2 regions of the Streptomyces sp. NPDC029164 genome follow, and region 1 is predicted to be linked to the other one. Evidence: riboswitches for the same ligand, from Rfam matches in the RefSeq annotation. Region 1 holds a riboswitch; the other holds the start of a gene.
What was found. A riboswitch is a leader RNA that binds a small molecule or an ion and turns the genes downstream of it on or off. The one in region 1 is predicted to bind S-adenosylmethionine.
Positions count from the first base shown of each region.

Region 1 (7,195 bases):
CTCCCGGGCGTGGGCCAGCTCCTCGCGCAGCCGCTCCAGCTCACGCCGGGTCTCCTCGCCGACCCGCTCGGCGTCGGCGCGCTGCGCCTCCTCGCCCGCGGCGGCCACCAGCTTGACCCAGCCGGCCGGCCTCAGGACGAACGCGGCGGCCGCCACGTCCAGCGGATCCGCGGCGGCGGGCGGCGCACCCGACTCCAGGGCCGCGGCCAGCTCCGCCTGCGCCTCGCGCAGCTTCTCGGCGACCCGGCCGCGGAACACGGCATCGGTCTCGACCGCCGTGGCCATGGCGTTGCCGGCGAACTTGGCGCGCCGGGTCGGGGTGAAACGGGCGTACTGGCGCAGCTGCGCCGGCAGGTCCGCGACCGTCAGCGCGCCGAAGGCGTCCGAGACGAGCGCGACGACCCGCCGCCGCACGCCTTCCGGCAGCGGGCGGTCGAGTGCCTCGGCGGCGTCGCCGGCCGCGTCGGCCGGCTCAGCGCCGCTTGCTGGCTCCACAATCCGTCACCCCTACCGTGATCTACCTGTGGGCACGCCTCCGTCAGGAGTCCGCGCCCGGCCTGTCCACGAGCTCGATCTGGTCCACCGCGTTGCACCAGCGGCAGCGGACCGACTCGATGGTCTCATTGACCACCTCGCGTTCCTCGACCTTGGGTTCCCCGGCGAGGTCCAGGTGGACGTACTCGACGACCTTCGACGAACGGGTGACGTCGAAGCGCGTGAGGTTGCCGCACAGGGTGCAGCGCCACCGGGTGGTGTCGGTCGGCAGGGGAACCGTCATCAGGACGCTCTCTCCTTCGTAGCTGATTCAATTAAAGCCGTCCGCGCCGCCGTGTGCGCGTGTCTTCACCGGCCGGCGGACCGCAGCTCGTAACCCTACGGCCTGCCACCGCCTCAGGTGGGTCCCGTTGCGTCATGCTCTGTCACATGATCGTAAGGTGGCGGGCCGTACGCGAGGCTGCCCGGGGACCGGTGGTCACCCATGCGCTGATCGCGGGCTGCGGTGTGGTGTTCGTACTCGGCCCTGCCTCGGGGCTCAACCCGGTCTACGGGACGGGCGACGAGCTGCTGACCGCCGGGACCGCGTACTTCCGGCGCTGGGGCGTGGTCCCGGACGAGCTCTTCACGGGCACCCCGCGCGCCTGGCTCACCCCGCTGACGGCGCTGTTCGTCCACGGCGGCTGGCTGCACCTGCTCGGGAACATGCTCTTCCTCCACGTCTTCGGGGCGATGGCGGAGGAGCGGATGGGCCGCCCGGCGTTCCTCGTCTTCTACATCTGTACGGGGTACGTGGCACTGGCGGCGTACGCGGCGGCCAACGAGGGGTCCGCGCAGACCCTGGTGGGAGCGTCCGGAGCCATCTCGGCGGTGCTGGGCGCCTTCCTCTACCTGCTCCCGCGGGCGAGGGTGACGAGCCTGTTCCCCTTCCTGTTCTTCCTGCCGCTGCGGTTCCCGGCGTGGATCGTGCTGCTGTTCTGGTTCGCCCTCCAATGGGTGGCGGCGCAGCGGGCGGACAGCGGCCCCGGGGTCGCCTACCTGGCCCACCTGGTGGGCTTCTCGGTCGGCTTCCTCTACGCATGGGTCCGGTATCGGGGTGCGACTAGAGTGAGGCGACCAGCGACGGCCACCGAGGGAGACAGCCAGCCGTGATCACCGCGATCGTGCTCATCAAGACCAGCGTGGACCGGATCCCCGAGATCGCCGAGTCGATCGCCGCGCTGGACAGCGTCAGCGAGGTCTACTCCGTCACGGGGACGTACGACCTGATCGCGCTGGTCCGCGTGGCCCGCCACGAGAACCTGGCGGACATCATCCCGGGCCGCATCAGCAAGATCCCGGGCGTCGAGGCGACGGACACGCACGTGGCGTTCCGCACGTACTCGCAGCACGACCTGGAGGCGGCGTTCGCGATCGGCCTCGACGCGTAGCGCTGTGCCGTGCGGGTATCGGGTCGCCCCGTAGCCCCGGCCGCGGCTTCGCGACGCCTCAAACGCCGGCGGGGCCCTGCGCCCTCCGGCACGGTCCGCAGTAGGGCATGGGCTCCGCTCGGGGCGGCCCTTCGAGTGCGCCGGGCCGACCGCGGGGTCCCTCCGGGACGTCTCCTCGTCGTCGCGCCTGCGGGCCCGTCACGGCCGTGAGGGCGGTTGCGCGCTCCTCCTGCGGGGACGCCCCTGCGTGCCCCCGCTCCCCCGCGCCGGCCGTGGGGTGGGGACACGGCGGAGTGTCCCCGCAGGAGGAGCGCGCAACCGCCCTCCCCCGGTCGCAGCGGTGCCCGCAGGCGCGACGACGAGGAGACATTCCGGCGGGGCACCGGCCCACACCCGTCAGAGGTTCGGCAGGGGCTCGCCCGGCTGGGCGAGACGGTGCTCTCCCCGAGCCAGAAGACGTAGCCGCGGAGGTAGTCCGCGAGGCCCTCGTCGATGTGGGAGACGTACCCGGGCGCCGGCCGCCGCCTCCCGCTCGTCGGCGGCCTCCGAGACCCGTACGGTGTCACACGGCGGGAACGCAGCGGCCTTCCTCCGTGCGGTACTGCCACTTCGCGCCGTCCGCGACGAGCTCCTGCACCGCACGGACGAAGCGCTCGACGTGCTCGTCGGGGGTGCCCGCGCCGAAGCTGACGCGGATCGCGTTCAGCGAGCGCTCCCCCGGGGCCGCCTCCGGGGCTCCGCATTCGCCCTGGGCCTGCGGCTCGCTGCCGAGCAGGGTGCGGACCAGCGGGTGGGCGCAGAACAGGCCGTCGCGGACGCCGATCCCGTACTCCGCGGACAGCGCGGCGGCGAAGTGGGAGCTGTTCCAGCCGTCCACCACGAAGGAGATGACGCCGACGCGCGGGGCGTCGTCGCCGAAGAGCGACAGGACGCGGACCGCCGGGACCTCGGACAGGCCTTCGCGGACCTTGGCGATGAGGTGGCGCTCGCGGGCGACGAGACTGTCGAAGCCCGCCTCGGTCAGGGCCTTGCAGGCGGAGGCGATGGAGTAGACGCCGATGACGTTCGGGGAGCCGGCCTCGTGGCGGGCGGCCGTGGTGTGCCACTCGACGTCCACGCCGCCGTCCTCGCGCCGGGCCACCTTGCGGGAGGCGCCGCCGCCCGCGAGGTACGGCTCCGCCTGCTGGAGCCAGTCCGCGCGGCCGGCGAGCACGCCCGAGCCGAAGGGCGCGTAGAGCTTGTGTCCGGAGAAGGCGACCCAGTCCACGTCCAGGTCCTGGACCGAGACGGGGTGGTGCGGGGCCAGCTGGGCGGCGTCCAGGACGATCCGCGCGCCGTGGGCGTGCGCGGCGGCGGCGAGTTCCTTCACCGGCCACAGTTCACCGGTGACGTTGGACGCGCCGGTGACGCAGACCAGGGCCGGGCCCTTGGGGTCTCCCCAGCTCGAAGAGCCAGGGGATGGCTCGCGGTCGGCGAGGGCCCGCTCCAGGGTGGCGACGGCCTCACCCGGGGTGCGGGGGGCGTTGAGGTAGGTGACCTGCGCGTTCGTCCAGGGCAGGAGCGAGGCGTGGTGCTCGGTCTCGAAGACGAACACCTGGCAGTCGGCGGGGAGCACGGCGGCGAGCAGGTTCAGCGAGTCGGTGGTGGACCGGGTGAAGACCACCTGGTCGCAGGGGCGGCAGTCGAGGAACTCGGCGACCGTGACCCGGCTCTGCTCGAAGAGGTCGGTGGAGAGCTGCGAGAGGTACCCGGCGCCGCGGTGCACGCTGCCGTAGTACGGGGCGTACGCGGCCACGTCGTCCCAGACCCGCTGGAGCGCGGGGGCGCTGGCGGCGTAGTCCAGGGCGGCGTAGGTGACCTCGCCGCCGATGACGAGCGGGACGGTGACGTCCCGGCCGAGCACCGGCAGCGGCGCGGCACAGGCGGGGCCCTCGGCGGCGTCGGCGGTGGCGACGGAGGTGGCGGCGGCGGTGGCGGCGGCGTTCAGGAATGCGGACATGGCGGTATCTCCCGGCAGGCAGGGCTGAATGGCTTCGGAGTGCCCGTACGCGGGTACGGCCGTGCGGCCGTCCTGGGGGTCCCCCCGGACGTAGTCTGGGGGAGGTACGGGAGAGCCCTCGGGCCGGACCGAACGGTCGGCGGGGGTACACGGAAGTGACCCTGATCCGAGGGGTGAAGTAGGGGCGGAGTCGCCCTATCGCATTCGCTTGCTCACGGAAAACGCTCCTCGAGAAGACCAGGACCCCTGGTGTCGAGGGATCCGCGCTTGCCGTAGGCCTTGCTGCCTACGACCTGGTCATCACCCGGGGCACCCCGCCACGGAAGGAGGGTTGCCGGACAGCAAGCCGGGGCCTAAACGCTGTCACTCGTGACCTGGTCAGCATCCTGCCACAAGATCCCCCGCGCGCAAGACCCCGGTCCGCATGGTGGACCGGGGCCTTGGCTCGATTCGCCCGATCGTGGTCAGGCGTTGCTCGCCGCGACCCAGCGCTCCAGCGCCGCGCGCGCCGCGCCCGAGTCGATGGACTCCGCCGCGCGCACCAGACCGGCGGCGAGCTGCTCCTCCAGCGTGCCCGTGCCCGGGTCCAGGGCGACCAGGGCCGCCGCCGAGTTCAGCAGTACGGCTTCGCGGACCGGGCCGGTCTCGCCGGCCAGCAGGCGGCGGGCCACGTCCGCGTTGTACGAGGGGTCGCCGCCGGCCAGCGCCGAGACCTCGACCAGGTCGATGCCGATGTCGCGCGGGTCGAAGGACCGCTCCGAGACCTTGCCGTCGCGGACCCACCAGATGCGCGAGGTGGCCGTCGTGGTCAGTTCGTCCAGGCCGTCGTCACCGCGGAAGACCAGCGCGGACGAGCCCCGCTCGGCGAGTACGCCCGCGATGATCGGGGCCATCCGGGGGTCGGCCACGCCGGTCGCCTGGGCGCGCACCCGGGCCGGGTTGGTCAGCGGGCCCAGCGCGTTGAAGAAGGTCCGGATGCCCAGCTCCTTGCGGGCCGCCGCCACGTGCCGCAGCGCCGGGTGGAACTTGACCGCGAAGCAGAAGGTGATGCCGGCCTCCTCGGCGACCTCCACGACCCGCTCCCGGCTCAGGTTGAGGTTCACCCCGAGCTTCTCCAGGACGTCCGAGGAGCCGCTCGCGGAGGAGGCGGCCCGGTTCCCGTGCTTGACGACCTTGGCACCGGTTCCGGCCACGACGACCGCCGACATCGTCGAGATGTTCACCGTCTTGGCCCCGTCGCCGCCCGTGCCGACGATGTCCACCGTCCGGCCCGGCACCTCGATCAGGTTGGCGTGCTCGTACATCGCCCGTACGAGGCCGTTGATCTCCGCGACCGTCTCCCCCTTCGCCCGCAGCGCGACGGTGAAGCCGGCGATCTGGGCGTCGGTGGCCTCCCCGCGCATGATCCGGTCCATGGCCCAGGCGGTGTCGTCGGCACGCAGGTCCTGGCCGGTCAGCAGAGCGTCGAGGACGCCCGGCCAGCCACGGGCCGCCACGCTGTCGCCGCCTGCCGGGGTCACAACGTTCATGGTCCGCTCCTGCTGCTTGTCAAGGTTTCCACGTCGAATGGGAGGGCTCCAGCCTATCCAGCCCGGAACACGGCAAAGAGCCCCGTCCGGACACTGGACGGGGCTCTCGCCGTGGCGACACCAGAACTGACCGAAATCAGTCCCTCATACGGTCGTGCAGGGGATCAGTGGTGGCCGTGGCCGGCCTGGATCTCCTTGTACTCCTCCACCGTGGGCTTCGGAATCTGGTTGTTCTCCGCGTAGAAGCCCTTGCTGAGCTTCGCGCGGAGCTTCTCCGTGGCCTTCACCTTGCGCTCGACACCGTTCTCGTCGACCGTCGGGCCGATCTCGATCGGCTTGTACTGCTCGTGCGCGGTGAGCTTGTGCAGCTGGCCCGCCGGGAGCGGCTCGTGGACCTCGACGAACTCACCGTGCGGCAGACGCTTGATGATGCCGGTCTCGCGACCGTGCAGCACCTTGTCGTGGTCCCGGCGCTGGAGGCCGAGGCAGATCCGCTTGGTGACGATGAAGGCGAGGACCGGGACGACGAAGAAGCCGATCCGGACGAACCAGGTGATCGAGTTGATCGACAGGTGGAAGTACTGGGCGAACATGTCGTTGCCGCCGCCGATGAGGAGCACGATGTACTCCGCGATCCAGGCGACACCGAAGGCCGTACGGGTCGGGACGTTGCGCGGGCGGTCCAGGATGTGGTGCTCGCGCTTGTCCCCGGTGACCCAGGACTCGATGAACGGCCACACGGCGATCGCACCCAGCACCAGCGGGAAGAGCACCAGCGGGATGAACACGCCCAGGACGAGCGTGTGGCCCCACAGGTTGATCTCCCAGCCGGGCATGGCACGGATCAGGCCTTCCGGCATACCCATGTACCAGTCGGGCTGCGCACCGGTGGACACGTGGTCCGGGCGGTACGGGCCGAGCGCCCAGATCGGGTTGATCGAGGCGATGGCCGCGACGGCCGAGATGACACCGAAGACCAGGAAGAAGAAGCCTCCGGCCTTGGCCATGTAGACCGGCAGCAGCGGCATGCCGACGACGTTGTTGTTCGTCTTGCCGGGACCCGCGAACTGGGTGTGCTTGTGGTAGAAGACCAGGATCAGGTGGGCCACGAGCAGGCCCATCATGATGCCGGGCAGCAGCAGGATGTGCACCGAGTAGAACCGCGCGACGAAGTCGCCGCCCGGGAACTCCCCGCCGAACAGGAACATCGACAGGTACGTGCCGACGACCGGGACGGACAGGATGGCGCCCTGCATGAAGCGGACACCGGTACCCGAGAGCAGGTCGTCCGGCAGCGAGTAACCGGTGAAGCCGGTGAACATGCCGAGGACCAGCAGCAGGAAGCCGAAGATCCAGTTGACCTCACGCGGCTTGCGGAACGCGCCGGTGAAGAAGACGCGCATCATGTGCACGACCATGGCCGCGACGAAGATCAGCGCCGCCCAGTGGTGGATCTGACGGATCAGCAGACCACCGCGGACGTCGAAGCTGATGTCCAGCGTCGAGGCGAAGGCCTCGGACATCATGACGCCCTGCATCGGCACGTACGAGCCGTGGTACACGACCTCGTTCATGCTCGGGTGGAAGAACAGCGTCAGGTACACACCCGTGAGGATGATGATGATGAAGCTGTAGAGGCAGATCTCACCCAGCATGAAGGACCAGTGGTCCGGGAAGATCTTGCGCATGTTGGCCTTGGCCAGGCCGTAGATGCCCAGGCGGCCGTCCGCCCAGTCGGCTAC
Region 1 is NZ_JBVHWW010000009.1:144,697-151,891, forward strand. Features, by position in the region: gene ACZ4VT_RS11455 (NYN domain-containing protein) at 1-498, opposite strand, end outside; gene ACZ4VT_RS11460 (hypothetical protein) at 539-778, opposite strand; gene ACZ4VT_RS11465 (rhomboid family intramembrane serine protease) at 925-1,647, shown strand; gene ACZ4VT_RS11470 (Lrp/AsnC family transcriptional regulator) at 1,644-1,925, shown strand; gene ACZ4VT_RS11475 (aminotransferase class V-fold PLP-dependent enzyme) at 2,488-3,924, opposite strand; SAM riboswitch class IV at 4,183-4,299, opposite strand; gene trpD (anthranilate phosphoribosyltransferase) at 4,389-5,453, opposite strand; gene qcrB (cytochrome bc1 complex cytochrome b subunit) at 5,618-7,195, opposite strand, start outside.

Region 2 (7,195 bases), on a different contig from region 1:
CGTTGCGACCCTTGGGGCCAAGGGTGACCTTGACGGCGTCGGCGAGCTGGTTCATCCCACGCTCGAGGCCGCGACGGGCCTCCTCGTCGAACGCAATGATCTTGGCCATCTGAAGTGGTCCTCCCGGACAGCGGTGGATTGCTCCCAGGACCGCGCCCGCGCCCGCGACGGACGGCCTGCGTGCCCGGCGGTTCCTTCCCACCGGACCCTGCGGGCCTCACCGACCCGGTCCTCGTTCAGTAGCACTCTCACCGGGAGAGTGCTAATGCCAATGATTAGCACTCGACCCCCGAGAGTGCAAGCGGCTTCGAAGAAGCCCCGCTGAGGGGTGGCGGTCGGGCGACGGGCGGGCGCGAGCGGCTCGGGCCAACCCCCGCCCAGTACCGGACGTGGAGCGGGCGCACGTACGAGGGGCCCGCATCCCGTGTCCGGATGTGGGCCCCTCGTAAGGTCGTGCAGGTCGTGCAGGTCTTCGTTGAACACTGTGCGTCGGTGGTCGATCGCTCCAGGACTAGCCGAGCGCGAGCTTGACCATGTCCGCCTGCGGACCCTTCTGGCCCTGCGAGATCTCGAACTCGACCCGCTGACCCTCTTCAAGGGTGCGGTACCCGTCCATCTGGATGGCGCTGTAGTGGACGAACACATCCGCACCACCGTCGACCGCGATGAAGCCGTAGCCCTTCTCCGCGTTGAACCACTTGACGGTGCCCTGAGCCATGCCTAACTCCCCTATTACTGGCCCTTGCGCGGGAACGCACTTCGCGTTCCCGGGTCAGAACTTGCGTCGGAACGCGTCGACCGAGGCTGAATGTATCTGCGCGAGTGCTGTCTGCAACAGGTCAATCCGACGAGAATTCTGGACACGGGGAAACATTGAAATAGAGTGAAAATTTGCCATACTCCAGGGCAACTCGGGCCTGACATATCTCGCCAAAGCCCCATACCGCGCTTGCACATTGACCCGATGTCGACCCTCACGCGACCCGTTCATATGCAGCGGGCAAGTCCGGCGGAGGGGACTTCCCCAACTCTACCCCGCCCAATCAAGCAGAATTGCCCCCTCCGCTTTTAGCGGAGGGGGCAATTTCGGTTTGCGCGTGTCACCTGTCAGGCGACAAAGGGGCCGAGAGGATCAGCATCCGCCCGCGACGGCCGGAATGATCGAGACGCCGGCGCCGTCCGGCGTCTTCGCCTCCAGCCCGCCCTCGAAGCGCACGTCGTCGTCGTTGACGTAGACGTTCACGAAACGGCGCAGCTTGCCCTGGTCGTCCAGGACGCGCGCGGCGATGCCCGGGTGGCTCGCCTCCAGGGACTGGATGACCTCGGCGAGGGTCGCGCCCTCTGCGGGCACCTCGGCCTGACCGCCGGTGTAGGTGCGCAGGATGGTGGGGATGCGGACGTTGACGCTCATGGCGCTACTGCCTTTCCGGTAGAGCAGGAGGAGATGGTCAGGCCAGGCCGGCGGCGCGGAACGCGTCCAGGCTCGGGCGGATGGTGGCGGTCTGCCCGCTCTCCGCGGCCACCGCTTCCAGGGTCTTCAGGCCGTCGCCGGTGTTGAGGACGACGGTGGTCAGCGTCGGGTCGAGCTGCCCGTTCTCGATGAGCTTCTTCGTCACGCCGACGGTCACGCCGCCCGCGGTCTCGGCGAAGATGCCCTCGGTCTGCGCGAGGATCTTGATGGCCTCGACGACCTGCTCGTCGTTCACGTCCTCGACGTAACCGCCGGTGCGCCGCGCGATGTCCAGGACGTACGGGCCGTCCGCCGGGTTGCCGATCGCGAGGGACTTGGCGATGGTGTTCGGCTTCTGCGGGCGGACCACGTCGTGACCGGCCTTGAAGGCGGTCGACACCGGGGAGCAGCCCTCGGCCTGGGCGCCGAAGATCTTGTACGGCTTGTCCTCGACGAGGCCGAGCTTGATCAGCTCCTGCAACCCCTTGTCGATCTTCGTCAGCTGCGAGCCGGACGCGATCGGGATCACGAGCTGGTCGGGCAGCTGCCAGCCGAGCTGCTCGCAGATCTCGTAGGCGAGGGTCTTGGAGCCCTCTCCGTAGTACGGGCGCAGGTTGACGTTGACGAAGCCCCAGCCCTCGCCCAGCGGGTCGCCGATGAGCTCGGAGCAGAAGCGGTTGACGTCGTCGTAGTTGCCCTCGATGCCGACCAGGTCGCCGCCGTACACACCGGCCATGACGACCTTGCCCTGCTCCAGGTCGTGCGGGATGAACACGCAGGAGCGGAAGCCGGCGCGGGCGGCCGCGGCGCCGACGGCGCCGGCCAGGTTGCCGGTGGAGGAGCAGGAGAGGGTGGTGAAGCCGAAGGCGCGGGCGGCCTCGACGGCGATGGCCACGACGCGGTCCTTGAAGGAGTGCGTCGGGTTGCCGGAGTCGTCCTTGACGTAGAGCTTGCCGGTGACGCCGAGCTCCTTGGCCAGGTTGGCGGCGTCCACGAGCTTCGTGAATCCCGGGTTCAGGCTCGGCTTGGAGGCCACGTCCGCGGGGACGGGCAGCAGCGGCGCGTAACGCCAGATGTTGGTGGGGCCGGCCTCGATCGCGGCGCGCAGGGCCTCGGGGTCGCCGGTCGGGAGGTCGTAGGCGACTTCCAGAGGTCCGAAGCACTCGGCGCACGCGAAGATGGGGCCGAGCTCGAAGCGGGTGCCGCACTCGCGACAGGAAAGACCGTTGGCAGGTCCGAGATCGACAGAGGTGGCGACAGTCTGTGCAGCCATGATGGCGAGGCCCTTTCTCCTCATCTTCCCCATGGCGCACTTCGCCATGAGACGGAATTGGCACCTTCCCTAGCCGGGGACCTCGCTGACGTCGCTGACGTGCGATCGCGAGAACCGACTGGAGGGTTGCCGGGGCTTCAACGGGCCGTGTCCCTCTGCCCCTCTGGATGAGCGGTATGGCACCGGCACACGCGCTCTGTGGCGCGCCGGTGCGTTTGTACGCGGGGACCCCCGGCATGCGGTGGCCCTTCGCGTTGTTCAAGACTGTAACCGAAGGGCCGGGCGGTTGAGACAGCCGTCCGAACCGCGAGATGGATCACATAACGGCCGATAACGCCGACAACCAGGGAGTGCTGAGGGTGCTGGAAGAGGTGGAGCGCTGGCTGGCGGACCGCTCCTGGTCAGCCGCCGACCGACCGCTCGACCAGCTGCTCGACCGGAAGCGGGCGGCCGGGACCACGGTCAGCGTGGTGCTGCCCGCGCTGGACGAGGAGGCGACGGTCGGCGCGATCGTCGAGGTCATCCGGCGCGAGCTGATCGAGGGGCTGCCGTTCCCTCTGGTGGACGAGCTGATCGTCATCGACTCGGGCTCGACCGATCGTACGGCGGAGGTCGCGGCGAAGGCCGGCGCCCGGGTGGTGCACCGCGACGAGATCCTGCCGAGGCTCCCGGCACTGCCCGGCAAGGGCGAGGTGCTGTGGCGCTCGCTGCTGGCCACCAGCGGGGACATCGTCTGCTTCGTCGACGCCGACCTGCGGGACTTCTCCTCCGCCTTCGTCTCGGGGATCGTCGGACCGCTGCTGACCGAACCGGACGTGCAGTTCGTCAAGGCCATGTACGACCGCCCGCTCGGTGACGCCCCCGGGCAGGGCGGCCGGGTCACGGAACTGGTGGCCCGCCCCCTCCTCAACCTGCACTGGCCGCAGCTGGCCGGCTTCGTCCAGCCGCTGGGCGGCGAGTACGCCGTACGCCGCTCCCTGCTGGAACGGCTGCCGTTCCCCGTCGGGTACGGCGTCGAGCTGGGCCTGCTGGTCGACGCGCTGCACACGGTCGGGCTGGACGCGCTCGCCCAGGTGGACGTGGGCGTCCGCGTCCACCGCCACCAGGACGGGCAGGCGCTGGGCCGGATGGCCGCCGCGATCTACCGCACCGCCCTGCTGCGCCTGTCGCGCGGGCACCTGCTCCGGCCGGAGCTGACGCAGTTCGAGCGGGGGCCGGAAGGGTTCGTGCCGCGGACGTACGCGGTGGACACCGAGGAGCGGCCGCCGATGCTCGGCATCAAGGAGTACGCGCTGCGCCGCGTGGCGTGACGTCGGCCTGGAAAGTTTGAGCGAGCGCGGGCCGGGCTAGGTTCGCCGCATGGCTTCTCAGGTACTCGTAGCCGCCAACCGCGGCCCCCTCTCGTACGCGATCGACGCCGAAGGCGGCCTCAGCGCCCGGCGCGGCGGGGGCGGACTCGTCTCCGGGCTCTCCGCCGCCCTCGCGGAGCAGCCGGGAGCGCTGTGGATCTGCGCGGCCCTCTCGGAGGCGGACCGGGAGGCGGTCCGCCGGGGGGTGGCCGAGCCGGGCGTCCGGATGCTGGACATCGATCCCACGGTGTACGACGCGGCCTACAACGGCATCGCCAACTCTGTGCTGTGGTTCACGCACCACCACCTGTACGACGTCCCGCGCGAGCCGGTCTTCGACGCGGAGTTCCGGCGGCGGTGGGATGCGTACGTCGCGTACAACGAGGCCTTCGCGCGCGCCCTCGCCCAGGAGGCGGCGGAAGGGGCCCGCGTCCTGGTGCAGGACTACCACCTGGCGCTGGTCCCCGGGCAGTTGCGGCAGCTGCGGCCGGACCTGCGGATCGGGCACTTCACGCACACCCCGTGGGCCTCACGGGAGTTCATGGACATGATCCCGGACGACATCCGGAGCCAGCTGGTGTGGGGGATGCTCGGCGCGGACCGGCTGGGCTTCCACACGGCGAGGTGGGCGGGCAACTTCGCCAGTGGCGCGAGCAGGGACGACCTGGACGGCATCGCGGAAGCGTACTTCCCGGCCGGGACCCCGGAGCGCGGGGTGTGGCACCGCCGGGCGGCCCCGGACGGGCGCGGCTACGCGAAGCGGCAGTTCACCGAGGTGACCGCGTACCCCCTCGGGGTGGACGCGGACGAACTGCGGGCGCTGGCGCACCGGCCGGAGGTGGACGAGAAGCTGGCGCAGCTGCGGGCGGAGGTCGGCGACCGCAAGACGATCGCCCGGGTGGACCGGACCGAGCTGTCGAAGAACATCCTGCGGGGGCTGCTGGCGTACCGGGAGCTGCTGACGGTCCACCCCGAGTGGCGGGGCCGGGTCGTCCACCTGGCCTCGGCGTACCCGTCACGGCAGGACCTGGCGGTGTACCGGGCGTACACGGAGTCGGTGCGGGAGCTGGCGGCGGAGATCAACGAGGAGTTCGGAACGGCGGACTGGCAGCCGGTGCTGGTGTCGGTGCAGGACGACTTCGCGCGGTCGCTGGCGGTGTACCGGATGGCGGACGTGGCACTGGTGAACCCGGTGCGGGACGGGATGAACCTCGTGGCGAAGGAGATCCCCGTGGTGTCGGAGGCGGGGTGCGCGCTGGTGCTGTCCACCGGGGCGGGGGCGTACGAGGAGCTCCGGGCGGACGCGCTGACGGTGAACCCGTACGACGTCTCGGCGACGGCGGAGGCGTTGCACGCGGCGCTGGCCATGCCGGACGCCGAGCGTGCGGAGCGCACGCAGCGCTTGGCCGCCGCCGCCACGGCCCTCCCCCCGGCCGCCTGGTTCACGGCCCAACTGTCAGACCTGCTGCCGTGACGTTCAGCCCCGCCGGCGTTTGAGGCGCGGGGGTCCGGCGGCTGGCCCCCGGCGGTTCGGCGCCCGCGCCGCTGCTGTGGCTCCGCCCCAGACCCTCCCCCGGACTCCGTCCGGGGTGCGGGGCGGAGCCCCGGTCTTTTCAGGCTCGCGCGGCCTCGGCCAGGGTGGTCAGGAAGGCTACGACCTCGCCCGGTCCGGCCAGGACCACGTCGGCCCGTGCGGCGAGCTCGGGGACCTCGGCCGAGCCGCTGCACACCAGCAGGCCCGGGAGGCCGTCGGCGCGGCGTTTTTCGACGGCCGAGTACGCCGCCAGGTCACCCAGGTCGTCGCCCGCGTACAGGACCGCCTCCGCGTCCCGCTCCGCGAGGAACTCCGTCAGGGCGACGCCCTTGTCCATGCCCGGGGGGCGGAGCTCCAGGACCGCGCGGCCCGGCTCCACCATCAGCCCGTGCCGCGCGGCCAGCTCGGCCAGGGGTTCGCGCAGGGCCGCGAAGGCCGCCGCCGGATCCGCGGCCCGCCGGGTGTGCACGGCCAGCGCCCGGCCCTTCTCCTCGATCCAGGTGCCCTGCCAGGCCCCGATCGAGTCCAGGAACCCCGGGAGCTCGGCCCGTACCGCCGCCACCCCGGGGTGCTCGGCCGGGGCGTGCACGATCCCGGTGACCGCGTCCCAGCGCTCCGCGCCGTAGTGGCCGAGGACGACGAGGTGTTCCAGTCCGGGGACCCCCGCGAAGCCCCCGTAGCGGACGGCGACGCCCGCCGGCCGGCCGGTGATCACGGCCACCGAGGCGACCTCGGGGGCGAGCGCGGAGAGGGCCGGGACGGCTCCGGGGTGGGCTCTGGCCTGGTCCGGGTCCGGGACGATGTCGGCGAGGGTGCCGTCGAAGTCGAGGGCGACCACGGACCGGCGGGGTGCGCGCAGCAGGGCTTCGAGTCCCTCGCGTCCCGCTGCGGTGACGGGCATCGGCAGGTCGTGCGGATGGCTCCCCATACGCACGACCCTAACGGCCCAGCGCGGCGACGGCTACGGCACGGGCGCGGCCCATCGCCCGGCCTGTCGCGGGGGCCATCGCCGGGCCTGGCGCGGGGCCATCGCCCGGGCTGTCGCGGGGGCCTTCTCCAGGCCTGCGCGGGGCCATCGCCCGGCCTGTCGCGCGGCCCATCGCCCGGCCTGGCGGCGGCCTAGCGCCGGGCCCGCTGGGCCTCGCGGATCCGGCGGAGCCGGTTGACCGTGCCCGGCGCGTGGGCCAGGGCCCGCGGGTCGTCCATCAGCGCGTTGAGCAGCTGGTAGTAGCGGACGGGGGTAATCCCCAGCCCTTCCCGTATGGCCCGTTCCTTGGCTCCGGGCCCGGGCCAGGTGCGTCCCTCGTACGCGAGCACCGCGGCCTCCGTGGCCGTCAGCTGCCCCTCGTCCGTCATACCGCCAGATTAACGCCGCCGTCTGACACCCGGCCCGTCGCCACCGCTCAGCGCGGGTCCGACGCCCGCGCCGCCGTGGCGATCTCCTCCAGCACCTTCGCCGGCTGCCCGCCGGGCTGGACGGTCTTGCCGATGTTCTGCTTGATGTCCTCGCTGACGCCCGCCCAGGACTTCTTGCCGACCGGGTACAACCGCGAGCCGGGCAGCGCCGTCAGGAAGGGCCTCAGCTGCGG
Region 2 is NZ_JBVHWW010000020.1:102,614-109,808, reverse strand. Features, by position in the region: gene groL (chaperonin GroEL) at 1-109, opposite strand, end outside; gene ACZ4VT_RS20635 (cold-shock protein) at 512-718, opposite strand; gene ACZ4VT_RS20630 (MoaD/ThiS family protein) at 1,133-1,411, opposite strand; gene thrC (threonine synthase) at 1,449-2,723, opposite strand; SAM riboswitch class I at 2,741-2,897, opposite strand; gene ACZ4VT_RS20620 (glucosyl-3-phosphoglycerate synthase) at 3,083-4,033, shown strand; gene ACZ4VT_RS20615 (alpha,alpha-trehalose-phosphate synthase (UDP-forming)) at 4,083-5,546, shown strand; gene otsB (trehalose-phosphatase) at 5,686-6,534, opposite strand; gene ACZ4VT_RS20605 (DUF3263 domain-containing protein) at 6,726-6,962, opposite strand; gene ACZ4VT_RS20600 (ABC transporter substrate-binding protein) at 7,010-7,195, opposite strand, start outside.
Region 2: another riboswitch for S-adenosylmethionine. It lies ahead of thrC (threonine synthase); the one in region 1 lies ahead of ACZ4VT_RS11475 (aminotransferase class V-fold PLP-dependent enzyme).